Regions from separate parts of the Pseudomonas sp. E45-MNA-CIBAN-0222 genome, predicted to be linked through region 3. Evidence: predicted binding sites of a transcription regulator. Region 3 holds the regulator's gene; each other region holds the start of a gene.
What was found. Region 3 encodes FliA, which starts transcription of late flagellar genes. Its sites were predicted from a motif close to CTAAAGTTTNNNNNNNNNNNGCCGNTAA; they were not measured.

Region 1 (7,931 bases), on a different contig from region 3:
CCCGGTCAGCATTTTTCAGGCCGGGTGCAATGCGAACGCCCAGCTTCAGCAGCTGCTCAATCGTTATGTGCAGGACATCATGCTGCGTAATGAGCAGCGCGAGGCAGTGTTGCTTACATGTGACAGCGAGGCCCGCTATATGTGGCTGCTGGAACATCAGCAATGGCTGGTCACGCGCGTGCCGCAATATCACCTCGCCAGCTACCTAGGGATGGAGCCAGCTTCGCTATCCAGGCTGAAGCGTCGCGTGGGCGCGCTCATCCAGCGTTAGCTCTTCTAGCCGTAGATTCAGCCGCCTGAGTTGGTCCCTGCACCATTGTTCTTCGCCTGAGGGTATGTTCCATAACCTCACGACGAGCTCGCCTTTTTCGGTATGGCGGCTCTCGACTCCTATCTGCTCTATCCGCTCGCTCAGTAATTCGTGAAGCAGCAGCTCGGTGATGTTTTCCCGCAGTTTGGGCTTGAAGATTTTTCCAACGGCTGTAATCGGCAGTGCCTGAAGAATGATTACTTTCTTGGGGCAGGCGGCACGCTCTGCTATGTGCTCGGCAGCGTATTGTCGAAGCTCTTCGCACGTCGCTTCGGCTCCCGCGCGGAGCTGAACGTAAGCGACGGGTAGCTCGCCTGCATATTCGTCAGGCGCTCCAATGGCCGCGGCCATTCCAACGCTTGGATGCTGCTCCAGGCAGCTTTCGATCAATGCCGGATCGATGTTGTGGCCGCTACGGATGATGAGGTCTTTTGTGCGCCCGGTGATAAAGAGATTGCCTTCGGTGTCGATGTGTCCGAGGTCGCCGGTTCTTAGCCAGCCGTCGTTACTCACGGGTGATTTTTGGCCAAGGTAGCCTTGAAAGACCATGGGGCTGCGCACACAGACTTCACCGTCTTCGATACGCGCTTCAACAGGCGGCTTGATTTTGCCAACGCTACCCCAGACTGCGGGCCCGCTGAGATCGGGAAGTGCGATGACTCCGCTGCACTCGGTCATTCCATAAGCCTGGTAGAGCTCCTGTCCTGCTTTGGTGTGTGCAAGCTCGTGGAGCTTCAAGGGAACGGGGGCTCCGCCGGAAAGTAGGAACCTAAGAGTGCTGATGTCCGCGCCATTGGTCGGCGCGTCGAGCATCGCCGTCATGGAGGTGGGGATGCCGCTGCTGATCGTCACGCCTAGCCTCTCGACTAGATCCCAGTGGTACCGGATTACTTCGGGGTTCCGGAAGCCTGCAATCGTCGGAAGCACCAGTTCACCGCCAGCCCCCAAGATGGCAAGGCTGTTTACGATGGCTCCGGCTACGTGAAAAATGGGCAGCCCGTTAATCGCGATATCTGTCCCCGTCAGTTGCATGCTATCGATCACGGCAGCCGCGGCAGCTAACTGATTGGCGTGGGTATGACAGGCCAGTTTTGGCGTGCCGGTAGTTCCGCCCGTATGGTAATAGGCCGCAATATCTTCGGCGGTGGGTGCGCCTGTTTTACGTAAGGGCTCGTCGTCGTAGTGAAGAACTTCGGAGTCGTAGCCTGGCTCGTCGGTTGGACCATAAACCGAGATACAGGCTGGTCTACCTGGCAGGCGTTTGGCTACCCTGGCGGCTTTCTCCCAGAGTTCGGCTCCGTGACTTGGGCTCAGGGCAAAGATGATATCCGTCTGGGCTTTGGCCATCAGCTGGAATAGGGCTTCGTCACTCAACAGTGGATTGAGTGGATTGGCAATGCCGGCTGTTTCTGCCGCCCAGAGGAGTGTCTGGGCTTGCGGGATATTCGGGAGCAGCAGAGAAACGACAGGGTGTGATTTGCCTGTCAGGCTCCTGATCATATTCACGCTCCGATGAATACTCGACAGTAGCTGGCTGTGGGTCTGGCGGGCGGGGGGCTTGATGCCGTGGAGATCATCCACGAACGTTATTGCGGTTGATTCTGGTGCTCGCTCGGCAGAGGCAACGAGTAGTTCGTAGATGGTGCGGGGGCGATTGTTAGTCATTGTTATGCGCTTTTCAGGAACGAAGAACGCAGATAGTGGGCGGTGATCGTCGAGCGCTCATTAACATTTATCAACGGAGCGTCAATAGGTGCTAACTGGTGTCAGGCCAGTCGGCCTTGACCCGTTTACTCTATTCAGAGTGAGAGACCGGCAGGTTGGCTCAGCCGTCCGCGGTTATAGCCGTAGTGCCATTCGCAGTTCGGGGTGGGCAGCGTAATCGCAGGATTGGTTGCGCGGGGTTTGGGCGCAGCCGATGGGGCAGACTCTGGGCCTTCAGCGCTGAGCGTTGAAGGCCCTTTTCTGTATCAGCCGAATGGGCTTTCGTTATTCTCGCGGCGTGCATCGCGTTGAAGTTGATACACCAGTCGCTCGATCTGCCGCTGAGTGAGCCCGCTGAGGCGGTGGAAGCGTAGGCCGCACATCGAGGTGTTCATTTTTTCATCGATGACCAGATGGCGAAGTTCGACTTCGGTCTGGATGGCGCCTATAGGTAGTTTGGCAGAGAGCTCGTAAACCTGACCGGTCTGCAGGCTGCTCTGTAAGTCGCCTTTGATGCTCAGCTTGCATCCTGTAGCAGATATGTCGAGTAACCTGCCTTCGAGTGCCTTTCTTGTCGTTGTGCTGCTCAGTTGAGCCGCTACTTCGATCTCTTTGAGTTGAGCGCGGTATGCATTGCGCCGCTGGTGATAGGTCAGCGCCGCTGGCGTTGGTATCCAGTAGCAGCGTGCGCCGTTGATCTCGCCAACATGCACAGATTGGTCGCTGGTCCATGAGATTCGCGCGCCTTCATGGAAGCCCTCGATATGAAAGGGCTCGCCCTGCACGAGAAGACGCTCCCCGTCGTTGGGAATCAGTTCGTCGAGTGCGATCCAGCCGGTCTCCCGATTCATCTCGACCAAAAAGCTCTGGTAGCGCTGGCTGCGCTCGGCGAAGCGTAGGGTTAGCGGGATGTTGTTGTCCAGGAGGGGGCGTAGATTGGCGTAAATTTCGAGTGGAGCCGTCATCACCTTGGGAGGCTGCGGTCCTTCGTCGCCAAAAAATGAGCTAGACACGGTCCGGTGCTCTCCGGCGCATTGTTCTCACCATTGCGTTGCGTCCTTGTGCAGTCGTTCGTTCAGGCTTGGCTCAAAGGGCGCTGCTGCTTGGTTCTGGCTGCGCTGCCTCGATTGTCGTAGAGGCCGGGTGTGTCTTCCTTGCCCTGCAGGATATTCAGCATGCCGCCAAGCGCGCTCTGGTTGGCGCGGATAAGACGGCCGTTTCGCTCGTTGGCACTGCGGCAATGCTCAAGCTCGGCCTCCAGTAGCTGGGCCTGCTCAAGGATGGCTACACCGCTATCGGATTTGCTCGCTGCGGCTTCCAATCCCGTGCGGTCTGGAGTCAGATGCTGACTGATCAGCCACTGGCTGCGCTGCGCACCGTGCTGGCCAAGGAGAGCAAGCAGAGGTTGCTTCTTCGCCAGAATGGCTTCTAGGTCCGCCAGGTTGCGGTCACCCAGCGCCGCGAACTCTTGATCAATGAGCTCAAGGAGTTGGCGTGCTATGCCGATATCGTCGGTTAGCTGCTCAAGCAGGGCTGTATCGTGCATTTCGGGCTCTGGGCATGCTCGCGTGGGTGTTGGGTCCAGCCTCAGTGCTGCGTTTCGAATGCAAGCATTTTGGCTGCAACACGCTGACTGTCGACCTGATAGGAGCCATCAGCGATCGCCTTTTTCAACTCTGCAACACGCTCATGATTGACCGCCGGTTGGTCGTTCAGTTTGTCGGCAGCCTGCTGCAGACGCTGGGCTTCTGGGCTCAGTTGTACTGTGTCGTTGGTACTGGTGGTGCTTACGGTGCCGGGCTTGGGCGCCTCGCCAGCAGGTGTCTGCTGGGTGTTGCCGGCGCGCTCGTTGCCTTGCACGCCGTTGCGCCCGCTAGGGGCATTCATTGGGCTGTTGGGCCGATTGAAGTCGATGACCATGATGCAAACCTCGAAGGGATCAGGACGCTTGCCATGTGTTCGGCAACAATAAGCGAAACTTTAGCGCTTTTTTTAGAGGGGCACACGGGAAAACTGCATGGCCGGTTTGGTGACTACATTGCTACTTCAACTTGGCCAGGCCCAGTTACGCGCGCCCTGATTGTGCGGCCAGAGCGCTGGTTCTTCACGGGAATCTGCTTCCCAGGCGCGCCATCCGCCATTGCCTCGCCGGGCATGCGGACGCTGATCGAACCGCTTCTGGCGGTGATGACCACTTGATCGCCTCTGCGAACCACCTCTGCCATTTCCAGCTGATTCGGTGAGATCACCTGATCTGGCTGTATCGGCCGAGTCAGCTTGTTGCCCATCACCTCGTCTAGTCGCGTCAAATAGCCTTGGTTGAGAGCGGATATATCTCGCTCCGCGAGGCTAACGTCGCTGTCGCTGAGTATCGTATCGCGCAGAAGAGATTTGTTGGCGACGATCACTTCGCGATAGAGCTGGACTTGCGCAGGAACGAAAACCGACCAGGGGCTGCGGCCTTCGCAACTTACCCGCACCGTGACCCGTCCTATGGGAGGAGAGGTGTTGCTCAGTTTTGCACCCAGTGGCTGGTCGCATTGATTCAGGCGCAAACGAGGATCAAGGCGGCTGACATGAATCTCGTGCCGCGCATCAATTCCGCTTCGGCTCAAATAGTCGCTTACTTCGCGCTCAAGAAACTGCTTGGTCACGTCGATAAGCTGTTCAGGATGTGACATGGTTGATGCATGGGCGAGCTGTCCCATCGCGCAAAGCACGGGTAGCAGCACGTTTTTGCACAGCATCCGCCGGCTGCGCCAGGAAATAGTCATATGGACGTTCATGTCCGAACCAAAGCAAGGGGCGTGCCGCGTCTTTATTAGTCCGGCCCCGTTTATCTGCAAGCAGAGAGGAAGACTGGCATGGCCGGTGTACTGGATTCGGTTAACCAGCGTACCCAATTGGTAGGGCAAAACCGCCTGGAGCTACTGCTGTTTCGCCTAGATGGCGATCAGCTTTACGGCATCAACGTGTTCAAAGTGCGCGAAGTGCTGCAATGTCCTCGGCTGACTGTGATGCCAAAGTGCGGCAGGGTGGTTCGCGGCGTGGCGAGCATTCGGGGCAGTACGCTGCCTATTCTTGATCTGTCGCTTGCCACGGGCAAGTCGGCTCTGATGGACCTGGAAAATTCCTTCGCTGTGATCACCGAGTACAACAACAGGACGCTGGGTTTTCTGGTGAGCTCGGTAGAAAGAATCGTCAACCTGAACTGGGAGGCTATTCTGCCGCCACCCAAAGGTGCCGGGCGGGATCACTACTTGACGGCAGTTACTCATATCGACAACAAGCTGGTGGAAATCATCGATGTAGAGAAGGTGCTGGCCGAGGTAGCACCGACTTCGGAAGAGGTTTCACCGGGCGTGGTAGATGATGATACCCGTGCCAAGGCGCTGTCCTGCCGGGTATTGGTTGTTGATGATTCGTCAGTCGCGCGTAAGCAGATCACCCGCTGTCTGGAGAATCTTGGCATTGAGGTCGTCCAGTTGAATGATGGGCGAGATGCGCTCAACTATCTGCGGCGCATGGCCGATGAAGGCAAGAAGCCCGCAGAAGAATTTCTGATGATGATTTCCGATATTGAAATGCCGGAGATGGATGGCTATACCCTGACTACCGAGGTGCGGCACGACCCGCGTATGCAAGGTATGCATATACTCCTGCATACTTCTCTCTCCGGCGTGTTCAATCAGAACATGGTGAAGCGGGCGGGGGCGGACGATTTCCTCGCCAAGTTCCAGCCTGACGATCTCGCTGCTCGGGTGGCAGATCGAATCAGGCAGGCGGATGCAAACTGAGGCTAGTTCCTCTAACGATGGTGAGGCTTTATTGGTGTCAGTCGATCTGGATTTCGAGCAGTTCCGGGTATTTCTTGAAAAGACGTGCGGCATTCTGCTGGGCACTAATAAGCAGTATTTAGTGACCAGTCGTCTGAATAAGCTGATGGAGCAGCAGGGGCTTAAGACGCTTGGCGACTTGGTCAGGAAAATCCAGGCGCAGCCACGTAGTGGTCTGCGGGAGTTGGTCGTTGATGCGATGACTACCAACGAGACGCTTTGGTTTCGTGATACCTATCCGTTCGAAGTACTCAAAAGTCGGGTCCTGCCAGAGATGCTCAAAGCGGGATCCGGCCAGCGCTTGCGTATCTGGTCGGCCGCTTGTTCTTCTGGACAAGAGCCCTATTCGCTCTCAATGGCGATAGATGAGTTTGAACGCAGCAGTCCCAGTCAACCGAAGACCGGTGTGCAAATCGTAGCCACGGAGCTATCGGGAACAATGCTTGCCGCTTGCAAGGCGGCTGAATACGACAGTCTGGCCATTGCTCGTGGCCTTTCGGCAGAACGTTTGCAGCGTTATTTCGACGTGAAGGCCCCTGGACGATGGGCGGTAAAGGCGCCCATTCGTTCTAGAGTCGAGTTCAGGGTGCAGAATCTTCTCGACAGTTATGCCGGTTTAGGCAAGTTCGATATAGTTTTTTGTCGAAATGTGTTGATTTATTTTTCCGCCGACGTCAAGAAAGACATCCTCAAGCGTATTCATGCCACGTTGCGTCCAGGTGGCTATCTGTTCCTGGGCGCGTCAGAAGCGCTTAACGGGCTGCCGGAGTTGTACCAGATGGTGCAGTGCAGTCCAGGAATCATCTACAAGGCCAAGTGATCCGGCCGTCCCCCCGCGGCAGAAAACCGTCATGCAATATGACGGTTGCGGCAAAAAGGCGGTAAAGACTTGCCGCTTTTGACGCCTTCGGCCTCGCTGTATACCTCTTTTCCCTTGTAAATCAGTGCTTTGAAATCAATGGCACGGGCTTTGCTGTGAGTATGCGCAAGCAGACTTGTATCCGGCAGAGGGCCAGATCATGAGCATTAGTTTTGACAAGGCATTGGGTATTCACGAGAAGGCGCTTGGTTTCCGCTCGCAGCGTGCTGAAGTGCTGGCCAATAACATTGCAAACGCCGATACGCCGAACTACAAGGCTCGCGATCTGGATTTCAGTAGCGTGCTTGCCCAGCAGTCGGCCCGTAGTCAGGGCGGATTCGGTGTGGCGCTGACCAGTGACAAGCACATTGCGGCCGAGGGGATGGAAATAGCCGACGCATCGTTGCGCTTTCGTATGCCCGCGCACCCATCGCTTGACCAGAACACTGTCGATCTGCAGATCGAGCAATCCAATTACGCGAAGAACGCCGTTGACTTTCAGGCGAGCTTCACCCTGCTCAACAGCAAGTTCAGGGGGCTGATGAGCGCCCTGCGTGGCGAATAAAGGAGCCTTCCATGTCCCTTAGCAGCATATTCAACATTGCCGGCAGTGGCATGAGTGCCCAGAGCACCCGCCTGAACACTATTTCCAGCAACATCGCGAATGCGGAGACCGTTTCATCCAGCGTGGATCAGACCTACCGTGCCCGGCATCCGGTGTTCGCCACCGTCTTTCAGCATGCCAACGGCCAACCCGATCAGTCGCTGTTCGCTGGGCAGGATCAGGCGGGCGTCGGTGTCCAGGTGTTGGGCGTGGTTGAGGATCAAAGCGAGCTTCAAGCCCGTTATGAGCCCAATCACCCGGCTGCCGATGAGGCGGGCTACGTGTACTACCCGAATGTGAACGTGGTGGAAGAAATGGCCGACATGATCTCAGCCAGCCGCGCATTTCAAACGAATGCCGAGCTGATGAATACGGCCAAAACCATGTTGCAGAAAGTGCTGACACTGGGTCAGTGATTGATACGAGAACGCACTTATGAGCACAACAGGCGGCGTCGGCGGTACCAGTTCGATACTCGACCAGTATCAGTTTGGTGAGAGCCGAGAGGCCAAGGGAAACGACCTTGGCAAAAACGAATTCCTTGAGCTGCTGGTCGCCCAGCTGAACAACCAGAACCCTCTGGAGCCGCAAGAGAACGGCGAGTTCATCGGCCAGCTT
Region 2 (7,931 bases), on a different contig from region 3:
CAGCCCAGGCCACCGACGTCGGAGTCAACAAGGCCACGGCCAGGCTCTACCCCGTGGCCAACACCCCGGAGGCGATCTACGCGCTCGGCTACGACGGCCTATGCGAGTATATCCGCACCATCGGCTTGTATCCGAGCAAGGCGAAGAACGTCATCGAGACCTGCCGCATCCTGATCGAGAAGCACGGCAGCCAGGTACCGGACAATCGCGAAGCCCTGGAAGCCCTGCCCGGTGTGGGCCGCAAAACTGCCAACGTGGTACTGAACACGGCGTTCCGCCAATTCACCATGGCGGTGGACACGCACATCTTTCGGGTCAGCAACCGCACAGGCATCGCCCCAGGCAAGAATGTCTTGGAGGTCGAGCGAAAGTTGATCCGCTTCGTGCCCAAGGATTACCTGCTCGATGCTCACCATTGGTTGATCCTGCACGGACGCTATGTCTGCAAGGCACGCAAACCCCAATGTGGCAGCTGCCGGATCGAGGACCTGTGCGAATACAAGCATAAGACGTCGGACGATTGAGCGCGCTAGTGAAAAGCTTGCAACACGATTGAAAAAAACTTTTTTACCGGCTTCGATTTTGCGGCTATAAGGTGCGCCAAGAGCGCCCCGTAGCCTTGGAGTGAACAAGTGGCCGAGAAAGAAGACATTCAGATCGAAGACGATTTCATCGCCGAAGATGACGATGAGAGCAGTGAAGCTCCCGTCGAGGTCGCCAAGACCAATCTGACCAAGCGTCGAATCATCGACAACCTGCTGGAGGAACGCCGCCTGCAGAAGCAGTTGAACGACTTCGACTTCGATCTATAAACGAAAAAAGCCCCGAAAGGGGCTTTTTCATATTCGTCGGTCAGTCGGCGCGCTTCGGCGACAAGAGTTCGATCTTGTAGCCATCCGGGTCCTCGACGAACGCCAGGATGCTGGAGCCGTGCATCATCGGTCCCGGCTCGCGGGTGATCTTGCCGCCACGGGCACGAATGTCCTCGCAGGCCTTGTAGACATCTTCCACTTCCAGGGCGATATGGCCGTAGCCATTGCCCAGTTCGTACGTCTCGACACCCCAGTTATGGGTCAATTCGATCACACTGTTATGTGCCTCGTCGCCGTAGCCGACGAAGGCCAGGGTGAATTTTCCGTCCGGATAGTCTTTGCGGCGCAGCAGGGTCATGCCCAACACTTCGGTATAGAAGGCGATGGACTTTTCCATATCGCCGACACGCAGCATGGTATGCAGCAGTCTCATGATTCAGGTCTCCTCGTTCGGCAGCGCTTGTGGCAGTGCAGAAAGTACAACCCCGGCACGTGGCCGGGGTCGGTTGGCTCAGGCGCGCCAGCTTATCAGAACTGGGTGCGGCCCTTTCCAGCAGCGATGCGCATGCGCAGCGCATTAAGCTTGATGAAGCCGCCAGCGTCCGCCTGGTTGTAGGCGCCGCCATCCTCTTCGAAGGTTGCGATATTAGCGTCGAACAGCGAATCGTCAGACTTGCGACCGACGACGATGACGTTGCCCTTGTACAGCTTCAGGCGCACAACGCCGTTTACATTGACCTGGGACGCGTCGATCATCTGCTGCAGCATGCTGCGTTCCGGGCTCCACCAGTAGCCGTTGTAGATCAGGCTGGCGTACTTGGGCATCAGCTCGTCTTTCAGATGAGCGACTTCGCGGTCCAGAGTGATCGACTCGATGGCGCGGTGGGCCTTGAGCATGATGGTGCCGCCGGGCGTCTCGTAGCAACCGCGGGACTTCATGCCGACATAACGGTTCTCGACGATGTCGAGGCGGCCGATGCCATTTTCACCGCCGATGCGATTCAGCTCGGCCAGGACCTGAGCCGGAGTCATGTCCTTGCCGTCGATGGCAACGATGTCGCCCTTGCGGTAGGTCAGCTCGATATAGGTCGGTGCGTCTGGAGCTGCTTCAGGAGAGACAGTCCACTTCCACATGTCCTCTTCATGCTCGGTCCAGGTGTCTTCCAGCACACCGCCCTCGTAGGAAATGTGCAGCAGGTTGGCATCCATGGAATACGGCGATTTCTTCTTGCCGTGGCGCTCGATCGGGATGGCGTGCTTCTCGGCGTAATCCATCAGTTTCTCACGCGACAGCAGATCCCATTCGCGCCAAGGGGCGATCACTTTGACGCCAGGCTTGAGCGCATAAGCACCCAGCTCGAAACGCACCTGGTCGTTACCCTTGCCGGTGGCGCCGTGGGAGATGGCGTCAGCGCCGGTTTCATTGGCGATTTCAATCAGGCGCTTGGCGATCAGCGGACGGGCAATCGAGGTGCCCAGCAGGTATTCGCCTTCGTACACGGTGTTGGCGCGGAACATGGGGAAGACGAAGTCGCGAACGAACTCTTCGCGCAGGTCATCGATGTAGATCTCCTTGACGCCCAGAGCCTGCGCCTTGGTGCGCGCCGGCTCCACTTCTTCGCCCTGGCCGAGGTCGGCGGTGAAGGTCACCACTTCACAGTTATAGGTGTCTTGCAGCCACTTGAGAATCACCGAGGTGTCCAGGCCACCGGAATAGGCCAGAACTACCTTCTTAACGTCCGCCATGCCATCAGCTCCACGGGTTGTACGGAAAGCCTGGGATTCTACCGGTCATGGGCTGGCTTTTACAGGGGCGCGCCATTGCGCGCGCACTCAGGATGAAGGAGTGGCAGCGGCATTGGACGCCGCCGGGGGCGCTGCGCCACGTTCCAGGCGCAACGTGACCCGCCGATTCTTGGCACGATTGGCCTCGCTACTGTTGGCAACTACTGGATAGCGCTCGCCATGGAAGCGCAGCGTGATCTGCTCTTCCGGCACACCGTTGGCGATCAGGTAATCCTGTACCGCCAGTGCGCGGCGGCGGGACAGGTCGCGATTGAGCAGGCGGTTGCCGCTATTGTCCGAGTGCCCGTCCAGCTCGATGCGATTCACACTGGGATCGGCGCGCATGTATTGCAGGACGATATCGAGTCTGGCGCGCCCCTGCGCATCCAGTACCACGTCGCTGCTCGGAAATCCGATCTGCGACTGGCGCACCTGTTCAAAGTTGACTGGCAGCAGCTTGGCCGTGCAGGCGCGATAGTCCTCGTAGGCTTTACCAAAACGCGCCGGCAACAGACGAATCTCCAGTGTATCGCCGCCGTGCAGCGTGCGATGCCGTACCACCGGACTGCGTCCTTCGAGCAGGCCGCTGAGCAGCCGTCCAGCCTGTAGTTGGGTGCTATTGAACGGAATATCGCCGCCGCCTACGGAGACGACGCCAAGATTGATATCGCTGCGTGAGGGTTGCCACGGTGCTGCAGCGGCGAGAAGGGTGGCCGACCCCGCGCCTAGCCAGCGCTCCGGCGAGTGTAGACGGAACACCGCTTGCTCGCCGGCACGGCGCACGAACTCACCACTGCCGAAGCCGGCGATAGGCTGCGTCAGCCGGCATTCGAACTGATCGCCTTCCACCTGCCATTGCACCCGCTCCAGTCGGGTCTGGAATGTCAGGGCGTTGGCCGGTGAAGCGAGCAGGCACAACAGTACGAGAGGGCGCAGGCGCACGATGAACTCCGAGAGGATGCGTATTCCTTCTAGGTATCGGTGCCCGACCCGCAAACTTGAGCACTGCGGCGTCAGCGACCCTATTCCGGCAGACGAAGGCAAGATGCCGCGCCCGGGCTTTTCCGGTAGCATTCGCGCACGTTTCACCCGCCTGGAAACCCTGCATGTCCGACCGAATCACACTGCTGCGCCCCGACGACTGGCACATTCACCTGCGCGATGGCGCTGTCCTGCCTCACACCGTCGCGGATGCTGCTCGCCAGTTCGCCCGCGCCATCATCATGCCGAATCTGGTGCCTCCGGTACGCAATGCCGACGAGGCTGAGGCCTATCGCCAGCGCATCCTGGCGGCTCGCCCAGCCGGCAGTGGTTTCGAGCCATTGATGGTGTTGTACCTCACCGACAGTACCAGCCCCGACGATATCCGTACGGCCAAGGCCAGCGGCCTCGTGCATGCGGCCAAGCTCTATCCAGCCGGCGCAACCACCAACTCGGCGTCAGGTGTGACGGCAATCGACAACATCTTTGGCGTGCTGGAAACCATGGCCGAAGTCGGTCTGCCATTGCTGGTCCACGGCGAAGTCACGCGCAGCGAGATCGATATATTCGACCGCGAGAAGTACTTCATCGACGAGCAGTTGAGCCGCGTTACCGCACGCTTCCCAACGTTGAAGGTGGTGTTCGAGCACATCACCACGCGCGACGCCGTGCAGTTCGTCGAAGCAGCCAGCGCCAACGTCGGTGCCACCATCACTGCGCATCATTTGCTGTACAACCGCAACCATATGCTAGTGGGCGGTATTCGCCCGCATCTATTCTGCCTGCCGGTTCTCAAGCGCAACGTCCATCAAGAAGCGTTGCTGGATGCTGCCACCAGCGGCAGCCCCAAGTTCTTCCTCGGCACCGACTCTGCCCCCCACGCACAGCATGCCAAGGAAGCGGCCTGCGGTTGCGCTGGCTGCTACACCGCCCATGCCGCCATCGAGCTGTACGCTGAAGCCTTCGAACAGCGCCAGGCGCTGGACAAGCTGGAACCGTTCGCCAGTCATTTCGGTCCGGATTTCTATGGTCTGCCACGCAACACCACGCAGATCACCTTGGTACGCGAGGAATGGCATGTGCCGGCCAGTCTGCCGTTCGGCGAGCAGATCGTTGTACCACTGCGAGCCGGAGAGCGGCTGCACTGGCGTCTGGAGGCAAACGCATGAGTGAAAGTGAAGAACACTTCGAAGACGAACTCGAGGAGCACCTGCCTGGCAAACCCCGCTCGCCCATGGCGCGGCGTTTCCGTGGTTTCCTGCCTGTGGTGATCGACGTGGAATGTGGCGGCTTCAACAGCGCGACAGACGCGTTGCTGGAAATCGCTGCCGTGACTATAGGGATGGACGAACAAGGCCTGCTGTATCCGCAGGACACGCTGTTCTACCGCGTGGAGCCTTTCGCTGGTGCCAACATCGAGCCAGCCGCGCTGGAGTTCACCGGCATCAAGCTCGACCATCCGCTGCGCATGGCCGTGCCGGAATCGCAGGCGCTGACCGATATCTTCCGCAGCGTTCGCAAGGCGGTTAAATCTGCCGGCTGCAAGCGCGCGATTCTGGTAGGCCATAACAGCAGCTTCGATCTCGGCTTCCTCAACGCCGCAATCGCGCGCTGTGAGATCAAGCGCAACCCGTTTCACCCGTTCTCCAGCTTTGATACGGCTACCCTTGCCGGCCTCGCCTACGGCCAGACCGTACTGGCAAAGGCTTGCCAGACTGCCGGGATCGACTTTGACGGCCGCGAAGCTCACTCGGCCCGCTACGACACCGAAAAGACCGCCGAGCTGTTCTGCGGCATCGTCAATCGCTGGCGAGAAATGGGCGGTTGGGAGGAGTTTGACGAGTAACGTCTGGGGTCCAGGGCGGCAGCGCGGCTCTGAATGCCAGCTGTCGAGATCGACGCCAGAAACGAAAAAGGCCAGTCACGCGACTGGCCTTTTTCGTATAACCGCGACGTTAGAGCGGCTTGCCTCGGTTGCCGTGCTGGCCAACGAAGGCCTGAACAGCCTTCAGTTCGTTCGGCAGCACCGTGCAACGCTCGTTGCGTTCGAACAGGTCAGCCAGGTGCGCCGGCAGGGCAAGTGCCTGGCCAATACCCGCCTTTTCTACCGCATCCGGGAATTTCACTGGGTGGGCGGTACCCAACGTCACCATCGGGATGCTCAGGCTGCGACGGCATTCGCGTGCGGCATGCACGCCGATGGCAGTGTGCGGATCGAGCACCTCGCCTGTTTCCTTGAAAACCTGGGCGATGGTGGCGCAAGTCTGCTCATCATCCACTGCCAGCGAATCGAACAGCTTGCGTGCTTCGGTCCAGCGCTCCTCTTCCACCGATAGCTTGCCGCTGGCCCTGAAGCCATCCAGCAGCTCAGCCACCGCCTTGCCATTGCGACCGTGCAGGTCGAACAGCAGACGCTCGAAATTCGACGACACCATGATGTCCATCGACGGCGACAGCGATGCGTGCAGGGTGTCCTTGTCGTAGCGATTGCCGGACATGAAGCGGTGCAGGATATCGTTGCGGTTGGTGGCGACGATCAGCTGATTGATCGGCAGGCCCATGTTACGCGCCAGGTAGCCGGCGAAAATGTCGCCGAAATTGCCGGTTGGCACCGAGAACGCCACTGAACGCGCTGGGCCGCCGAGCTGCAGCGCAGCATGGAAGTAGTAGACGATCTGGGCCATGATTCGCGCCCAGTTGATCGAGTTGACCGCCACCAGGCGAGTGCCCTTGAGGAAGCCCTGGTCAGCGAAGCTGGCCTTGACCATCTCTTGACAGTCATCGAAATTGCCTTCGATGGCGATGTTGTGGATGTTCTCACCGAAAATCGTGGTCATCTGCCGACGCTGCACTTCGGATACGCGCTGGTGCGGATGCAAGATGAAGATGTCGACGTTCTCGCAACGACGGCAGCCTTCGATGGCGGCCGAACCGGTATCGCCGGAGGTCGCGCCCATGATCACGACGCGCTCGCCACGCTTGGCCAACACGTAATCGAGCAGGCGGCCGAGCAGCTGCAGGGCGAAATCCTTGAACGCCAGGGTCGGACCGTGGAACAGCTCGAGCACCCACTCGTTGCCATTCAGCTGGCGCAGCGGGGCGATGGCGCTGTGGGCGAAGACACCGTAGGTCTCTTCCAGAATTTTCTTGAAGTCGGCATCAGGAATACTACCGGCAACGAACGGCCGCATGACCCGGAAGGCAAGCTCGTGATACGGCAGACCGGCCCAGGAAGCGATTTCTTCCACGGTAAAACGGGGCAGGTTCTCCGGCACGAAAAGGCCGCCATCGCTGGCCAGACCAGTAAGCAGAACGTCTTCAAAATTCAGGGCTGGCGCCTGGCCACGAGTGCTGATGTAGCGCATTTCATCAAACCTTCGGTTTGCGCGGCAGGCTCACACTGCAGGCGTCAGGCTGTTCCATGCCTGCAGCTTGCGGCCTGCAGCATGGTTAATTGAGCTGTTCGACGCGGATGCGCACGACCTTGTCCACTACATCGTCGAGCGCTTCCAGCGCAGCGATGGCATCGTCGATGCGCTGCTCGACCACTCGATGGGTAACCAGAATGACCGGCACCAGGCCGTCCTGCTCCTCAGCCTCTTTTTGCATGATCGATTCGATGTTGATCCCGCGCTCAGAAAGGATGCTCGCAACCTGAGCCAGCACGCCCGGATGATCCTTGGCCTGGATCCGCAAGTAGTAAGCGCTTTCGCAGGCGCTGATGGGCAGAATCGGATGGTCGGACAACGAGTCCGGCTGAAACGCCAGATGCGGCACACGGTTATTCGGGTCGGTGGTCAACGCGCGGGTGACATCTACCAGGTCGGCAACCACTGCCGAGGCGGTCGGATCCATGCCAGCACCCGCGCCGTAGTAGAGCGTGCTGCCGACAGCATCGCCATTGACCATAACGGCATTCATCACGCCATTGACGTTGGCGATCAAGCGGTCGGCTGGAATCAACGTGGGATGGACGCGCAACTCGATACCGGCATCGGTGCGCCGAGCGACACCCAGGTGCTTGATGCGATAACCCAGCGCCTCGGCGTAGTTCACGTCAGCCGTGGTCAGCCGCGCGATACCTTCGGTGTAGGCCTTGTCGAACTGCAGCGGAATACCGAAAGCGATCGAGGCCAGGATGGTCAACTTGTGCGCAGCGTCGATACCCTCGACATCGAAAGTCGGGTCAGCCTCGGCATAGCCCAGCTCCTGGGCTTCCTTGAGCACGTCCTCGAAAGTACGCCCTTTCTCGCGCATCTCAGTGAGAATGAAGTTACCGGTACCATTGATAATGCCAGCCAGCCAGTTGATGCGGTTGCCGGCCAGCCCTTCACGAATCGCCTTGATAACAGG
Region 3 (7,931 bases):
GATTGAGCAGGTTGCTTTCAAGTTCGGTGATAAGCCGAGTCACGCGCTTGATCACCTGCCCGGTCAGGTCCTGAAAGTCCTGAGCCAGCATGATTTCACTGAGGTTCTGCGACAGCTGACTGCCATCGTTCATGCTGCGCTGGAGATACAGATCGATACGTTTGACCAGATCTCGAAACTGCTCAGCGCTCATTTCGCGACGCATGAAACGCTGCCAGTCGGCCGTCAGGCTCTGCGCTTCATAGCTCACGTAATTCACCAGCGGCGCAGACTCTTCCACCAGATCCATGGTGCGGTTGGCCGCTTTCTCGGTCATCTCCACCACATAGGACAGGCGATCGGTCGCGTCGGTAATGGGTGACGGATCGCCGCCGGTGGCGCAGGTGTCCATCTCGAGCTTGACGATGGCGTTGTGCAACTCACGGGTGAGTTTGCCAACTTCCAGGTAGAGGCCGTGATTGCGCGCCTGATTCAGCTCATTGAACATCTGCGTCGCTTCATCGAAGCGACCTTGCTGCAGGCTTTCAATCAGTTTGGGTGCATGAGCCTTCAGAGTCGCTTCGAACTCTGCCAGGGTTTGGTCTGCTTGCGTCATAGTGCCCTCGCGGCGTTGCTACTTCAGCCGTTGACGCGCTCGAAGATCTTTTCGATCTTCTCCTTGAGCACCTGGGCAGTGAAAGGCTTGACCACATAGCCATTAACCCCGGCCTGTGCCGCTTCGATGATCTGGTCACGCTTCGCTTCGGCAGTCACCATCAGCACCGGCAGGTGCTTGAGGCGCTCATCCGCACGCACGGTGCGCAGCAGATCGATACCGCTCATACCCGGCATGTTCCAGTCGGTAACGAGGAAGTCGAAGCTGCCGCTCTTGAGCATTGGCAGCGCAGTGGTACCGTCATCCGCCTCGGCGGTATTGGTGAACCCCAAGTCACGCAGGAGGTTCTTGATGATTCGTCTCATCGTCGAGAAGTCATCGACGATGAGGATTTTCATGTTCTTGTCCAAGTCGACCTCCGTAAGTCCCAAAATGCCTCAGCAACCGAGCACGTCATACCGCAAACAATCGTCAATGGGCGCGCCATTCGCCGAGACGTGCACGCAAGCGCGCAGCACATTGGCTATGCAACTGGCTCACACGCGACTCGCTGACTCCCAGCACCTGGCCAATTTCCTTCAAGTTCAATTCTTCGTCGTAGTACAGCGACAACACCAACTTTTCGCGCTCGGGCAGGTTGGCAATGGCATCGGCCAACGCCTGCTGAAAGCGTTCATCCTCAAGATCACGAAAGGGCTCCGGATGGGTGCTGGCAGCGTCGTCCTCAAACTCGCCGTGCTCGCCCTCCTGCAGCAGATCGTCAAAGCTGAACAGGCGACTGCCCAACGTGTCCCCGAGAATGCCGTAATACTCGTCAAGGCTTAGCTTAAGTTCGGCCGCAACTTCGTGATCTTTAGCGTCACGCCCAGTTTTCGCCTCGATGGCCCGAATTGCTTCGCTGACCATGCGCGAATTGCGGTGCACCGAGCGTGGTGCCCAATCCCCCTTTCGCACTTCGTCCAGCATGGTGCCGCGAATGCGGATTCCGGCGTAAGTTTCGAAACTGGCACCCTTGCCGGCGTCGTATTTCTTAGCTGCCTCCAGCAGTCCGATCATTCCAGCCTGAATGAGATCATCCACCTGCACACTGGCAGGCAGACGCGCCAGCAAGTGGTAGGCGATTCGCTTGACCAATGGGGCGTACTGGTCAATTAGGCGGTACTGAGCATCCTTTGCCTGAGCCTTGCTGTAATACATAGCGGTTCCGGCACCTGTCATTCGTGGCTCTGTGAAGCGGGCGTGATGAGACGCTCTACGAAGAATTCGAGGTGGCCACGCGGCGTCGCCGGCAGCGGCCAGGTGTCGACCTTCTGGGCGATGGCCTTGAAGGCCAGCGCACATTTCGAACGTGGGTAAGCCTCATAAACAGCCCGCTGCTTCTGTACTGCCTTGCGCACGGCCTCGTCGTACGGCACTGCACCCACATACTGCAGCGCCACATCGAGAAACCGCTCGGTAACCTTAGTCAGTTTGGCAAACAGGTTGCGGCCCTCCTGCGGCGCGTGTGCCATGTTGGCCAGCACGCGGAAACGGCTGATGCCGTAGTCGCGGTTCAGCAGCTTGATAAGAGCATAGGCGTCAGTGATGGAAGTGGGCTCATCGGTAACGACCAGCAACACCTCCTGCGCCGCGCGTACGAAGCTGACGACCGAATCGCCGATGCCTGCCGCGGTATCGATGATCAGCACGTCGAGTTCATCACCGAGATCACTGAACGCCTGAATCAGGCCGGCGTGCTGCAGCGACGACAGCTGCACCATGCTCTGCGTGCCGGAAGCAGCCGGCACGACACGGATGCCACCGGGCCCCTGGATCAGCACGTCGCGCAGATCGCACTCACCGGCAATCACATCGGCAAGGGTGCGCTTGGTGGTAAGACCGAGCAGCACGTCAACGTTGGCCAACCCCAAGTCAGCGTCAAGCAACACCACACGCCGACCGAGTTCGGCCAGCGCCAGTGACAGATTGACCGACACGTTGGTCTTGCCGACGCCACCTTTGCCGCCGGTCACCGCAATCACCTGTACGGGATGCATACCCATGTTCACACGCCTATATCTTGCTGGGGCCATACGGCCGGCGATGCGCCCGCATGGCGCGCATCTGATTCATTCAGGAACCGCTGTCGCATCATCATCCGGCCCGCCGTGACGGACCGTTGTACAACCCGGCGAACATATCGGCCATGGTTTCCTCGCTCGGTTCCTCGCCGGATTGCAAACTCACGGCGCGACTTACCAATTGATGACTGCGCGGCAGGTGCAGATCGTCCGGGATCCGAGGTCCATCCGCGAGGTAGGCTATCGGCAAATGCTGGCTGATGGTGAGCCCAAGCACATCGCCGAGGCTGCCTGCCTCGTCCAGTTTGGTCAGGATACAGCCAGCCAGGCCGCAGCGACGATAGTTGTGCCACGCCGCCTTCAATACCTGGCTCTGGCTGGTTGCGGCCAGCACTAGATAGTTTTTCGATTTCACGCCGCGGTCGGACAGTGCATCGAGCTGCATGCGCAGGGTTGGATCGCTAGCCGGAAGACCGGCTGTATCGATGAGGATCACGCGCTTGCGTGCCAAGGGCGCCAGTGTCTTGACCAGCGACTGGCTCGGATCGATCTGCAGTACGGGCACATCAAGGATGCGTCCGAGGGTCTTGAGCTGCTCCTGCGCGCCGATCCGATAATTGTCCATGCTTACCAGTGCGATGTTCTGCGCACCATATTTCAACACATAGCGCGCAGCGAGCTTGGCCAGGGTCGTGGTCTTGCCAACGCCTGCCGGGCCAACCAGCGCAATCACACCGCCCTCTTCCAGCGGCTCGTTCTTCGTGACCTTGATCGCCTGCGCCAGGTGCGCCAGGACCATACGCCAAGCCTGGCGGGGCTCGCTGATGCCTGCGACCTTCTCCAAAAGGCTACGCGACAGTTCGGCGGGCAGCCCCATGCGCTGCAGACGGCGCCAAAGGCTGGCCTGCTGCGGACGGCGGCTCTGCTCCTGCCCCCAGGCAATCGAACCGAGCTGCACTTCGATCAGCTCGCGCAGGCCGTGCAACTCGGACTGCATCGCTTCGATTGCGCGAGCGTCTGCAGTAGCGGCCGCAGCGACAGGCTGGGCTTGCGGCTTGATTGCCGCCGCAGCCGGCTTCTCGTCAACCAGTTGACGATCCTGCATGTTCGCGCGAGGCGCCGAGCTCAGATCGGCATGGGCGCTGGCAAGGCGCGCCTGCGTTTTGCGCAACTCGGCTTCCAGCGCCGGATTGGGCTTGGTCGCTGCAGGAGCGGACTGCATCGGGTAGTCGAGCACTGCGGTCAGCTCGACGCCACCGGCCACCCGGCGATTGCCGATGATCACGGCATCGGCGCCCAGCTCGTCACGCACCATTTTCATGGCGATGCGCATATCGGCAGCGAAGAAACGTTTGACCTGCATGGCCTTCTACCCTCGGTTAATTCTGACCCACCGTCGAGACGATGGTGACTTGCTTGTTGTCCGGTATTTCCTGGTAGGCCAGAACATGAATGTTCGGCACCGCCAGCCGCGCGAATCTCGACAGCATCGCCCGAACCGGGCCGGCTACCAGCAGTACCGCCGGTTTGCCGAGCATTTCTTGACGCTGTGCTGCATCTACCAAAGACCTTTGCAACTTTTCGGCCATTCCTGGCTCCAGCAAGATTCCGTCTTCGGAGCCCTGTCCGGCCTTCTGCAAGCTATTGAGCAAGATCTGTTCCAGCCGAGGTTCGAGCGTGATCACAGGCAGCTCCGGCTCTAGTCCCACAACGTTCTGCACGATTGCGCGGGACAGCGCGACGCGCACGGCTGCGACCATTGCGGCGGGATCTTGACTCTTGGCGGCCGCATTCGCGATAGCCTCGGCGATGGTACGGATGTCCCGTACGGGCACCTGCTCCTGCAGCAACGCCTGAAGCACCTTGAGCAGCGTCGACAGCGAGACCATACCCGGCACCAGCTCCTCGGCCAGCTTGGGCGAGCTCTTGGCCAGCAACTGCAGCAGTTGCTGCACCTCCTCATGCCCAAGCAACTCGTGGGCATGCTTGTGCAGGACCTGATTGAGGTGGGTGGCGACTACCGTACTGGCGTCCACCACCGTGTAACCGAGCGACTGCGCCTGATCGCGCTGGCTTGCCTCGATCCAGACAGCTTCCAGGCCAAACGCCGGATCCCTGGCGGCGATGCCGTTGAGGGGTCCGAATACCTGACCCGGATTGATCGCCAACTCGCGATCCGGGTAGACCTCAGCCTCGGCCAGGCTCACTCCCATCAGCGTCAATCGATAGGCGTTGGGCAGCAGATCGAGATTGTCGCGAATGTGTACCGAAGGCATGAGAAAACCCAGGTCCTGGGACAGCTTCTTGCGTACACCCTTGATTCGGGCCAGCAGTTGACCGCCCTGGTTACGATCCACCAGCGGAATCAGGCGATAGCCGACTTCAAGCCCCACCATGTCGACGGGCGTCACATCGTCCCAACCCAACTCCTTGGTTTCCGCTGCCCGCTGCGCAGGAAGCAGTTCCTGTTGCTTCTGCACTTCCTGCTCGGCCTTCTTCACGACCTGCTTCTGCCGATGCCAGATCCAGTAAGCGCCTGCAGCGGCTACAGCGCCAAGGCCAAGGAAGGACGTATGCGGCATGCCGGGTACAAGGCCCATGGCGATCATGATGCCAGCCGCTACGGCCAACGCCTTGGGTGATGCGAACATCTGCCGGTTGACCTGCTGTCCCATATCCTCGGAGCTGGTTACACGAGTCACCATGATCGCTGCAGCGGTCGAAAGCAGCAGCGATGGGATTTGCGCGACGAGGCCGTCACCAATGGTCAGCAGGGCATACACCTGACCGGCTTCACTGAAGCTCATGCCGTGTTGCGCCATGCCGATGCCGACGCCACCGATGAGGTTGATGAAAAGGATCAGCAAGCCGGCAATGGCGTCACCGCGAACGAACTTGCTCGCACCATCCATCGAGCCGTAGAAGTCTGCCTCGGAGGCGACTTCTACGCGCCGCAGCTTGGCTTCGGACTGGTCGATCAGGCCGGCGTTGAGGTCGGCATCGATTGCCATCTGCTTGCCGGGCATCGCGTCCAGGGTGAAACGTGCGCTGACTTCCGAGATACGCCCCGCGCCCTTGGTCACCACGACGAAGTTGATGATCATCAAAATCGCGAAGACGACGATACCGACAACATAGTTGCCGCCGATTACGACATTACCGAACGCCTCGATCACATGACCTGCAGCAGAGCCGCCTTCATGGCCATTGATCAACACGACCCTCGTCGAGGCCACGTTCAGCGCCAGGCGCATAAGGGTTGCAACGAGCAGGATCGTCGGGAAAACCGCGAAATCCAATGGCCGCAGCGCGTAGACACTGACCAACAGCACGACGATCGACAGCGCAATGTTGAAGGTGAACAGCAGATCCAGAAGGAACGGCGGCACCGACAGCATCATCATGCCCATCATCACGAGCAACAGCACCGGCACACCCAGGTTGCCGCGCCCTGCGCCCGTCAGGCCATTGCGAATATTGATGAGTTGCGTGCGATCCACATAGACCCCGGGATTTACAGAACGAATTCTTGACGCGAAATGCGCCCTGACCGAGGTATAGCAAGAAGGGGTCCAACTTTTTATCTGTGCCAGTTCCGGTCGGCCCGGTTACCACCGCCTTGCCACGTTGCAGCAAGGCCAACCAGCGAACGCAGCCGAATACGGACAGTCACAAGTGCTAACGGCAGCACTCCGCTGTCGTTTGTGCGAAAGGAGCTTTCAGATGAAACAGTGGATCATCGCCGCGCTTGCAGGCTGCACCGCCCTCGCCGCCCAGGCTGAAACCTTGAGCGTCGAAGTAAACACCGTTACCGCTCAGGGCATCGGCGATTCGGTAGGCAGTGTGAAGATCGAAAGCAACGAGTACGGGCTGGTATTCCGCCCTGAGCTGACCGGTTTGCAGCCAGGCATTCACGGATTCCACATTCATGCCAAGGGCAGCTGCGAACCAGCAGATGTGGACGGTAAAGCGACCGCTGCAGGCGCAGCAGGCGGCCACTGGGACCCGAAAAATACCGGTAAACACGGCGAACCCTGGGGCGACGGCCACCTAGGCGACCTGCCCGCGCTATACGTGGACAGCGAAGGTAAAGCCAGCCAGCCAGTGCTGGCGCCGCGCCTGAAGAGCCTCGGCGACATCAAAGGCCAGGCGCTGATGGTTCACCAGGGCGGCGACAATCATTCGGATCATCCGCAGCCTCTGGGTGGCGGCGGTGCGCGCGTAGCCTGCGGCGTCATCAAGTAACAGCATCGGGATGCGAGGCGGCGAGCGTGAGACCGCCTCGTACCCAACCTACTCGTCCCTGCGCAAATCCGGCGGGATAGGCAGATTGGTCAACGGGTCAGGCCTTCTTCCCTTGCCGCCGCGGTACTGGCGCAGCTGATAGACGTAAGCCAGCACCTGCGCAACCGCCAGGTACAAACCTGCGGGGATCTCCTGATCGATTTCGGTCGAGTAGTACACTGACCGCGCCAATGCAGGTGATTCCAATACCGTTACCTTGTGCTCTTGTGCGATCTCGCGAATCTTCAGCGCTACGAAGTCACCGCCCTTGGCGACCAGCATCGGCGCACCGCCCTTGGCAGCGTCGTACTTGAGCGCGACAGCAAAGTGGGTGGGGTTGGTGATAACCACATCCGCCTCCGGTACCGCCTGCATCATGCGCCGCTGCGCAGCATCGCGCTGCAGCTGGCGAATGCGCGATTTGACCTCCGGCTTGCCTTCGGAGTCCTTGTATTCGTCCCTGACCTCCTGCTTGGTCATCATCAGCTTCTGCTTGTTATCCCAGAGCTGGAAAGGCACATCCACCGCAGCGATCAGGATCAGCCCGCACGCCATCCACAAGGCACACCAGCCGACGATTTCGGCGCTGTGCATGATGGCCAAATCCAGTGGCTGCTTGGCAATCGACAGCAGATCGTCCTGGTAAGCCGATAGCACCAGTAGCGCAACACTGAGCACTACCAGAAATTTGCCCAGCGCTTTAAGCAGTTCGACCAGAGCTTTAGTGGAGAACATGCGCTTGAGTCCGGCCGCCGGGTTCATTCGGCTGAGTTTCGGCGCCATGGCTTTGCCCGAGAACAGCCAACCACCCAACGAAACAGGACCTACGATCGAGGCGATCAGCAGTGCAATGAGCAGCGGCATAATTGCCTCCAAGGCCATCAGGCCATTGCTCATGAGCAAGCGCACCATCGACCCTTCATCGAGCAGGGTTTCTCGACTCAGCTCGAAGGTCCCTTGCATCATTGCCATCAGGGTTTGCGCCAAACTAC
Region 4 (7,931 bases), on a different contig from region 3:
GACCTTCGTGAAGGCCATGATCGGGAAAGTACTCGTGGTCTTCCTGGCGTGGTGCCAGGCACGTCCATTGACCTTCCGGCTCGTCCGCCGACAGCACCCAGGCTTCGCTGGTGGTCTTGCTGTGGGAAAGGATGACCAGCTGGCGCTCGGAGCTGGCGCGGTAGCAATGCACGAAGAAGCGCCCGTCCGGGTCGTGATAAACCTCGTTGCTGCCGGTTTCTCCGAGGCGATGGCGGTAGACCTTGTGCGGACGGTGGGCGTCGTCCAGTTCGCTGTAGAACAGCGTCTGGCTGTCGTTGGCCCAGGTCATGCTGCCGTCGCAATCGTCGAAGGGCAGGGCGGTCACGTCGCCGCTGGCGAGGTCCTTGACGAACAGCCGGTAGATCTCGTCGCCTTCGCGGTCGAGGCTGTAAGCCAGCTTGCTGTGGTCTTGACTGACGCTGAACGCGCCCAGGGAGAGGAAGCCGCCGCCGGCCAGCTCATTGGGGTCGAGCAGCAGCTGTTCGGCGTTCTCGTCAACTGTGAGCGAGCCATCGACCGGGCGCGGGCAGCGATAGTGCCGCGGGTATTCGTCGCCAGCCGTGGTGCGCTGGTAGTACAGCCATGGCCCCCAGGGCGACGGCAGGGAGAGGTCGGTTTCGCGGATGCGGCCCTTGATTTCCTGGAACAGCGTCTCGCGCAGTTCGGCCTGGTCGGCGAGCTGTTCTTCGAGATAGGCATTCTCCGCCTTGAGGTATGCCAGCACGTCTTCGGCATCGCGATTCTCCAGCCAGCGGTAGGGATCGGTACCGGTGTCGGCGCGGGCGATGGGGGCGTGGGACATGTAGTAACTCCGGATTTGGTTCGCGGCCGGTAGGCCGGTGATGGCAAAGAGCGAGATGCGCCAGTGTAACTGCTCGGCTAGGTCTACGATTGACTCGGTGGGTACGGTGCGGTTTCAGCCAGTCGGCCAGCCCGAGCTTGCGATCATCGAGGCAGTGAATGCAGCACGATGGCTGCAGTCGATAATGACCCGACGGTCGCGAAATGTCCGCTTGCAGGTGGCTTTCGGTTAGGCAAACCAGCTGATTGACAATGCTGAGCTTTTCCCCGAAGGTGTGCCGACCCAAATCAAACGGGCGTATGAATCGAGCGTTTGCCAGAGCAGATGCCGGTCACCCGGATTATCGTGTCGGTGGGTGTCGTTCGCCGCAAGGCGCGGCCGAGTAGGGCCGAAGACGTGAGACACGTAACGTTCAGCTTCCATACCTGGAGATCAGTTGATGATTTACGAAGGTAAAGCCATCACGGTTAAGGCTCTTGAGAGCGGCATCGTCGAATTGAATTTCGACCTCAAGGGTGAGTCCGTCAACAAGTTCAATCGCCTCACTCTCAACGATCTGCGCCAGGCCGTCGATGCCATCAAGGCTGACGCGTCGGTGAAAGGCGTCATCGTTACCAGCGGCAAGGACGTATTCATCGTCGGCGCCGACATCACCGAATTCGTCGACAACTTCAAGATGGCTGACGAGGAACTGGTCGCCGGCAACCTCGAAGCGAACAAGATCTTCAGTGATTTCGAAGACCTGGGCGTACCCACCGTGGCCGCCATCAACGGCATCGCCCTGGGTGGCGGTTTCGAAATGTGCATGGCCGCCGACTATCGCGTCATGTCCACCGCCGCCAAGGTCGGTCTGCCGGAAGTGAAGCTGGGCATCTACCCGGGCTTCGGTGGCACCGTGCGCCTGCCGCGCCTGATCGGTGTGGATAACGCCGTCGAGTGGATCGCATCCGGCAAGGAAAACCGCGCCGAAGACGCGCTCAAGGTTCATGCAGTCGATGCCGTGGTCGCTCCGGAGAAGCTGCAGGCCGCTGCACTGGATCTGGTCAAGCGCGCCATTTCCGGCGAGCTGGACTACAAGGCCAAGCGTCAGCCGAAGCTGGACAAGCTCAAGCTCAACGCCATCGAGCAGATGATGGCTTTCGAAACCAGCAAGGCCTTCGTTGCTGGCCAGGCCGGCCCGAACTATCCGGCCCCGGTCGAAGCCATCAAGACCATCCAGAAAGCCGCCAACTTCACCCGTGACAAGGCCGTCGAAGTCGAGGCCGCCGGCTTCGTCAAACTGGCCAAGACCTCGGTTGCACAGAGCCTGGTCGGCCTGTTCCTCAGCGATCAGGAGCTGAAGAAGAAAGCCAAGGCCTACGACAAGCAGGCGCGTGACGTGAAACTGGCTGCCGTACTCGGCGCTGGCATCATGGGTGGCGGCATCGCCTACCAGTCGGCCGTCAAGGGCACGCCGATCCTGATGAAGGATATCCGTGAAGAGGGTATCCAGATGGGTCTGGACGAGGCCTCCAAGCTGCTCGGCAAGCGTGTTGAAAAAGGTCGTCTGACCGCTGACAAGATGGCTCAGGCGCTCAACGCGATCCGCCCGACCATGTCCTACGGCGATTTCGGCAACGTCGACATCGTCGTCGAAGCCGTGGTCGAGAACCCGAAGGTCAAGCACGCCGTGCTGGCCGAGGTGGAAGGGCACGTTCGCGAAGACGCGATCATCGCCTCCAACACCTCGACGATCTCCATCAATTACCTGGCCCAGGCGCTCAAGCGTCCGGAAAACTTCTGCGGCATGCACTTCTTCAACCCGGTACACATGATGCCGCTGGTGGAAGTGATCCGTGGCGAGAAGACCAGCGAAGTGGCTATTGCTACCACCGTCGCCTACGCCAAGAAGATGGGCAAGAGCCCGGTCGTGGTCAACGATTGCCCGGGCTTCCTGGTCAATCGCGTGCTGTTCCCGTACTTCGGCGGCTTCGCCCGCGCTATCGCCCACGGTGTCGACTTCGTTCGCGCCGACAAGGTGATGGAGAAGTTCGGCTGGCCCATGGGCCCGGCTTATCTGATGGATGTCGTCGGCATGGACACCGGCCACCACGGCCGTGACGTGATGGCTGAAGGCTTCCCGGATCGCATGAAGGACGACACCCGCACGGCTGTCGACGTCATGTACGAGGCCAACCGCCTCGGCCAGAAGAACGGCAAGGGCTTCTACGCCTACGAGATGGACAAGAAGGGCAAGCCGAAGAAGGTCGTCGATGCCGAGGCCTACGAGCTGCTCAAGCCGATCGTTGCCGAGACTCGCGAGCTGTCCGACGAGGACATCATCAACTACATGATGATCCCGCTGTGCCTGGAAACCGTGCGCTGCCTGGAAGACGGCATCGTCGAGACCGCTGCCGAAGCCGACATGGGCCTGATCTATGGCATTGGCTTCCCACCCTTCCGTGGTGGTGCGCTGCGCTACATCGATTCGATCGGCGTCGCCGAGTTCGTCGCGATGGCCGACAAGTACGCCGACCTGGGCCCGTTGTACCACCCGACCGCGAAGCTGCGTGAGATGGCTGCCAACGGCCAGCGCTTCTACGGTTAATCGAGGGAGAGAGAATTCATGAGCCTGAATCCAAGAGATGCAGTCATCGTCGACTTCGGTCGCACCCCGATGGGGCGCTCCAAGGGCGGCATGCACCGTAATACCCGCGCTGAAACCATGTCCGCACACCTGATCGACGGCGTGCTGGCGCGCAACCCGAAGATCGACCCGGCCGAAGTCGAGGACGTGATCTGGGGCTGCGTGAACCAGACCCTCGAGCAGGGGTGGAACATCGCCCGCATGGCTTCGCTGATGACGCGTATCCCGCACACCAGCGCCGGCCAGACCGTGAGTCGCCTCTGCGGTTCGTCCATGAGCGCCCTGCACACTGCCGTGCAGGCCATCCAGACCAACAACGGTGACGTGTTCGTCATCGGTGGTGTGGAGCACATGGGCCACGTCAGCATGATGCACGGCGTGGACCCGAACCCGCAGCTGTCGCTGTACGCCGCCAAAGCGTCCGGCATGATGGGCCTGACCGCTGAAATGCTCGGCAAGATGCACGGCATCACCCGTGAGCAGCAGGACGCCTTCGGTGAGCGTTCGCACCGCCTGGCGCACAAGGCCACGCTGGAAGGCAACTTCAAGGATGAGATCATCCCGATGGAAGGCTACGACGAGGACGGTTTCCTCAAGGTCTTCGATTACGACGAAACCATCCGTCCGGACACCACCCTGGAAAGCCTGGCTGCGCTGAAGCCTGCGTTCAACCCGAAGGGCGGTACCGTGACTGCAGGTACTTCCTCGCAGATCACCGACGGTGCGTCCTGCATGATCGTCATGTCCGCCCAGCGCGCCAAGGATCTCGGCATCCAGCCGTTGGCCGTGGTTCGCGCCATGGCACTGGCTGGCGTTGACCCGGCAATCATGGGTTACGGCCCGGTGCCGTCCACCCAGAAGGTGCTCAAGCGCGCCGGTCTGACCATGGACGACATCAGCCACGTCGAGCTGAACGAAGCCTTCGCTGCACAGGCTCTGCCGGTGCTCAAGGACCTCAAGCTGCTCGACAAGATGGAAGAGAAGGTCAACCTGCATGGCGGCGCCATCGCCCTGGGTCACCCGTTCGGCTGCTCCGGTGCGCGTATCTCCGGCACCCTGCTGAACGTGATGAAGCAGAACAACGGTACGATCGGTATCGCCACCATGTGTATCGGTCTAGGCCAGGGGATCAGTACGGTCTTCGAACGCGTCTAACAGACAGATGCAAATGACTGCGCTAGGCTGACAGCCAATCTCGCTACTGAGCGGGAATATGATTGTCAGCCGGTGCATGGAAGCCGGGGCCTGGTGCCCCGGTTTTTCTTTTTTGTATTTGTGTGGAGGTAGGCATGCAGTTGCAGCCGGGGCGTTATCGCCATTACAAGGGGCCGGAGTATCGCGTGTTCGCCGTTGCGCGGCACTCCGAGACCGAGGAGTTTGTGGTGTTCTACCAGGCGCTGTATGGGGAACGCGGACTTTGGGTGCGCCCGTTGTCGATGTTCAGCGAGAGCGTCGAAGTCAACGGCGAAACGGTCCCGCGTTTTGCACTGATCGAAGCCGAAAAGAGTGTTTTTGAAGGCTGAGCTGGCATGCGGCCATCAGGCTCGCCCTTGACCTCACGTCCATCGCCACTATATATAGCGGTGCTTTTTAGGCAGAGCGAAAACCTCGACGTCTGGTTTATGGCATCGAACCGCTGCTCTGATTCGCACCAGACGGAGCCGAGCAGCACAAATTGTCCTGCCAGGTCGGCCCGTTCGCAAAACGCGCACTAACGTACGCCGATGCCTTGCCGATTAGCGCCGGTACGGGTATTCAAACTGTCGGAGGCGCCGCCTCTGTTCACCTCTAGATTCAGGAACTCTCCTCTCCATGGGTAAATCGCTGGTCATCGTGGAATCACCGGCCAAGGCCAAGACAATCAACAAGTATTTGGGTAACCAGTACGTGGTGAAGTCGAGTATCGGCCATATCCGCGACCTTCCCACCAGCGGTTCTGCCAACAAGGAGCCGGTCAAGCGCGGCAAGGCCGCGGCCGCCGAGGCGCCAGCGTTGTCGCCGAAGGAGAAGGCCAAGCGCCAGCTCGTCACGCGTATGGGCGTCGACCCGGAGCACGGCTGGAAGGCCAAGTACGAGATCCTGCCGGGCAAGGAGAAGGTCATCGAGGAACTGCGTCGTCTGGCCAAGGAAGCCGACACCATCTATCTCGCGACCGACTTGGATAGAGAGGGGGAGGCCATCGCCTGGCACCTGCGCGAATCGATTGGCGGCGATGACAGCCGCTACAAGCGCGTGGTGTTCAACGAGATCACCAAGAAGGCGATTCAGGAGGCGTTCTCCAAGCCTGGTGAGCTCGATCTGAACCGGGTCAACGCGCAGCAGGCGCGTCGTTTCCTTGATCGTGTGGTCGGCTACATGGTGTCGCCGCTGCTGTGGGCGAAGATCGCCCGCGGTCTGTCTGCCGGTCGCGTGCAGTCGGTGGCGGTGAAGCTGGTTGTCGAGCGCGAACGCGAGATCCGTGCTTTCGTTCCGGAAGAATACTGGGAAGTACACGCAGACCTGGCGAATGCTCAGCAGGCCAAGGTGCGCTTTGAGGTCGCGCGTGAAAACGGCGAAGCCTTCAAGCCGCTCAACGAAGCGCAAGCCACTGCTGCACTGGATAAGCTCAAGGGCGCGCACTACAGCGTCAGCAAACGCGAAGACAAACCGACCAGCAGCAAGCCCTCGGCCCCCTTCATCACTTCGACCCTGCAGCAGGCGGCGAGCAATCGCCTCGGCTTCGGCGTGAAGAAGACCATGATGATGGCTCAGCGCCTGTACGAAGCCGGTTACATCACCTACATGCGTACCGACTCGACCAACCTCTCCGCTGATGCGGTCGGCATGGTGCGCGGTTTCATCGAAAGCGAGTTCGGTGACAAGTACTTGCCGGAGAAGCCGAACGTCTATTCGAGCAAGGAGGGCGCCCAGGAGGCGCACGAGGCGATTCGCCCGTCCGACGTCAACATGCGGCCGACCCAGCTGTCAGGCATGGAGCGTGATGCCGAGCGCCTCTATGAGCTGATCTGGCGCCAGTTCGTTGCCTGCCAGATGCCACCGGCACAGTACCTGTCCACCAGCGTGACCGTCGCTGCCGGCAATTTCGAGTTGCGCGCCAAGGGCCGCATCCTGAAGTTCGACGGCTACACCAAGGTCATGCCGCAGCAGAGCAAGGCCGGTGAGGATGACGTCTTGCCAGAGATGAACAAGGGCGACGACATGAAGCTGCTCAAGCTCGACCCGAGCCAGCACTTCACCAAGCCGCCGGCGCGCTACTCCGAAGCCAGCCTGGTCAAGGAGATGGAGAAGCGCGGTATCGGCCGGCCGTCCACCTACGCCGCGATCATTTCGACGATCCAGGACCGCGGCTACGTCTCGCTGCACAACCGCCGTTTCTATTCGGAGAAGATGGGTGACATCGTCACTGAGCGTCTGTCCGAGAGCTTCAACAATCTGATGGATTACGGCTTCACTGCCGGCATGGAAGAGCATCTCGACGACGTAGCCCAGGGCGAGCGCGACTGGAAGCACGTGCTGGACGAGTTCTACGGTGACTTCCGCAAGAAGCTCGAGGTTGCCGAAGCCAGCGAGAACGGCATGCGTGCCAACCAGCCGACCCTGACCGATATCCCCTGCAAGGTCTGCGGTCGGCCGATGATGATCCGTACCGCTTCCACCGGCGTGTTCCTTGGCTGCTCCGGCTACAGCCTGCCGCCGAAGGAGCGCTGCAAGTCGACGGTCAACCTGATCCCAGGTGACGAGATTGCGGCCGATGACGAGGGCGAGTCCGAATCCCGCGTGCTGCTTGGCAAGCACCGCTGTCCGATCTGCAGCACCGCGATGGATGCCTATCTGCTCGACGAGACGCAGAAGCTGCATATCTGCGGCAACAACCCGGATTGCTCCGGCTACGAGATCGAGAAGGGCCAGTACCGCATCAAGGGCTATGAAGGTCCCAGCCTGGAATGCGACAAGTGCGGCAGCGAGATGCAGCTCAAGACCGGCCGTTTCGGCAAGTTTTTCGGTTGCACCAATGCCGAGTGCAAGAACACCCGCAAGCTTCTGAAGAACGGTGAGGCCGCGCCGCCGAAGATGGATGCGGTGAAGATGCCCGAGCTCAAGTGCGAAAAGGTCGATGACACCTACGTGCTGCGTGACGGCGCTTCCGGGCTGTTCCTGGCTGCCAGTCAGTTCCCGAAGAATCGCGAAACCCGCGCGCCCCTGGTGCGTGAGCTGATTCCGCACAAGGACGAGATCGATCCCAAGTACCACTTCCTGCTCGATGCGCCGCAGAAAGATCCGGAAGGCCGCTTTGCGGTCATCCGCTTCAGCCGCAAGACCAAGGAGCAGTACGTGCAGACCGAAGTGGACGGCAAGCCGACCGGCTGGAAGGCGTTCTACGACGGCGGCAAGTGGAAGGTCGAAGACAAGCGCTGATTTCGCTGCGGTCGACCACTCAGCGGGTCGGCCGGAAGGCGCGCGTTCTTCAGATCGGCTGACGCT

Region 1: a site for FliA is predicted at 3,971-3,998, ahead of flgM (flagellar biosynthesis anti-sigma factor FlgM). Genes of this name have one in related genera too.
Region 2: a site for FliA is predicted at 3,573-3,600, ahead of AAEZ08_RS13190 (flagellar protein MotY). Genes of this name have one in related genera too.
Region 4: a site for FliA is predicted at 5,161-5,188, ahead of topA (type I DNA topoisomerase). Genes of this name have one in related genera too.

Annotation. Positions count from the first base shown of each region.
Region 1 covers NZ_JBEOPU010000005.1:316,312-324,242, reverse strand. Annotated here, with positions in the region: gene AAEZ08_RS10290 (Crp/Fnr family transcriptional regulator) at 1-271, shown strand, start outside; gene AAEZ08_RS10285 (AMP-binding protein) at 227-1,975, opposite strand; gene AAEZ08_RS10280 (flagellar brake protein) at 2,281-3,027, opposite strand; gene AAEZ08_RS10275 (flagella synthesis protein FlgN) at 3,090-3,560, opposite strand; gene flgM (flagellar biosynthesis anti-sigma factor FlgM) at 3,602-3,934, opposite strand; gene flgA (flagellar basal body P-ring formation chaperone FlgA) at 4,048-4,788, opposite strand; gene AAEZ08_RS10260 (chemotaxis protein CheV) at 4,879-5,811, shown strand; gene cheR (protein-glutamate O-methyltransferase CheR) at 5,801-6,670, shown strand; gene flgB (flagellar basal body rod protein FlgB) at 6,870-7,274, shown strand; gene flgC (flagellar basal body rod protein FlgC) at 7,286-7,729, shown strand; gene flgD (flagellar hook assembly protein FlgD) at 7,749-7,931, shown strand, end outside.
Region 2 covers NZ_JBEOPU010000007.1:264,053-271,983, reverse strand. Annotated here, with positions in the region: gene nth (endonuclease III) at 1-524, shown strand, start outside; gene AAEZ08_RS13205 (PA3496 family putative envelope integrity protein) at 633-812, shown strand; gene gloA (lactoylglutathione lyase) at 853-1,245, opposite strand; gene AAEZ08_RS13195 (argininosuccinate synthase) at 1,341-2,558, opposite strand; gene AAEZ08_RS13190 (flagellar protein MotY) at 2,646-3,539, opposite strand; gene pyrC (dihydroorotase) at 3,704-4,747, shown strand; gene rnt (ribonuclease T) at 4,744-5,424, shown strand; gene thrC (threonine synthase) at 5,534-6,943, opposite strand; gene AAEZ08_RS13170 (homoserine dehydrogenase) at 7,029-7,931, opposite strand, start outside.
Region 3 covers NZ_JBEOPU010000010.1:77,837-85,767, forward strand. Annotated here, with positions in the region: gene AAEZ08_RS15795 (protein phosphatase CheZ) at 1-595, opposite strand, end outside; gene AAEZ08_RS15800 (chemotaxis response regulator CheY) at 619-993, opposite strand; gene fliA (RNA polymerase sigma factor FliA) at 1,067-1,792, opposite strand; gene fleN (flagellar synthesis regulator FleN) at 1,810-2,637, opposite strand; gene flhF (flagellar biosynthesis GTPase FlhF) at 2,729-4,018, opposite strand; gene flhA (flagellar biosynthesis protein FlhA) at 4,035-6,155, opposite strand; gene sodC (superoxide dismutase family protein) at 6,379-6,900, shown strand; gene flhB (flagellar biosynthesis protein FlhB) at 6,949-7,931, opposite strand, start outside.
Region 4 covers NZ_JBEOPU010000018.1:39,913-47,843, reverse strand. Annotated here, with positions in the region: gene AAEZ08_RS20665 (S9 family peptidase) at 1-823, opposite strand, end outside; gene fadB (fatty acid oxidation complex subunit alpha FadB) at 1,263-3,410, shown strand; gene fadA (acetyl-CoA C-acyltransferase FadA) at 3,429-4,604, shown strand; gene AAEZ08_RS20650 (DUF1653 domain-containing protein) at 4,739-4,972, shown strand; gene topA (type I DNA topoisomerase) at 5,262-7,865, shown strand.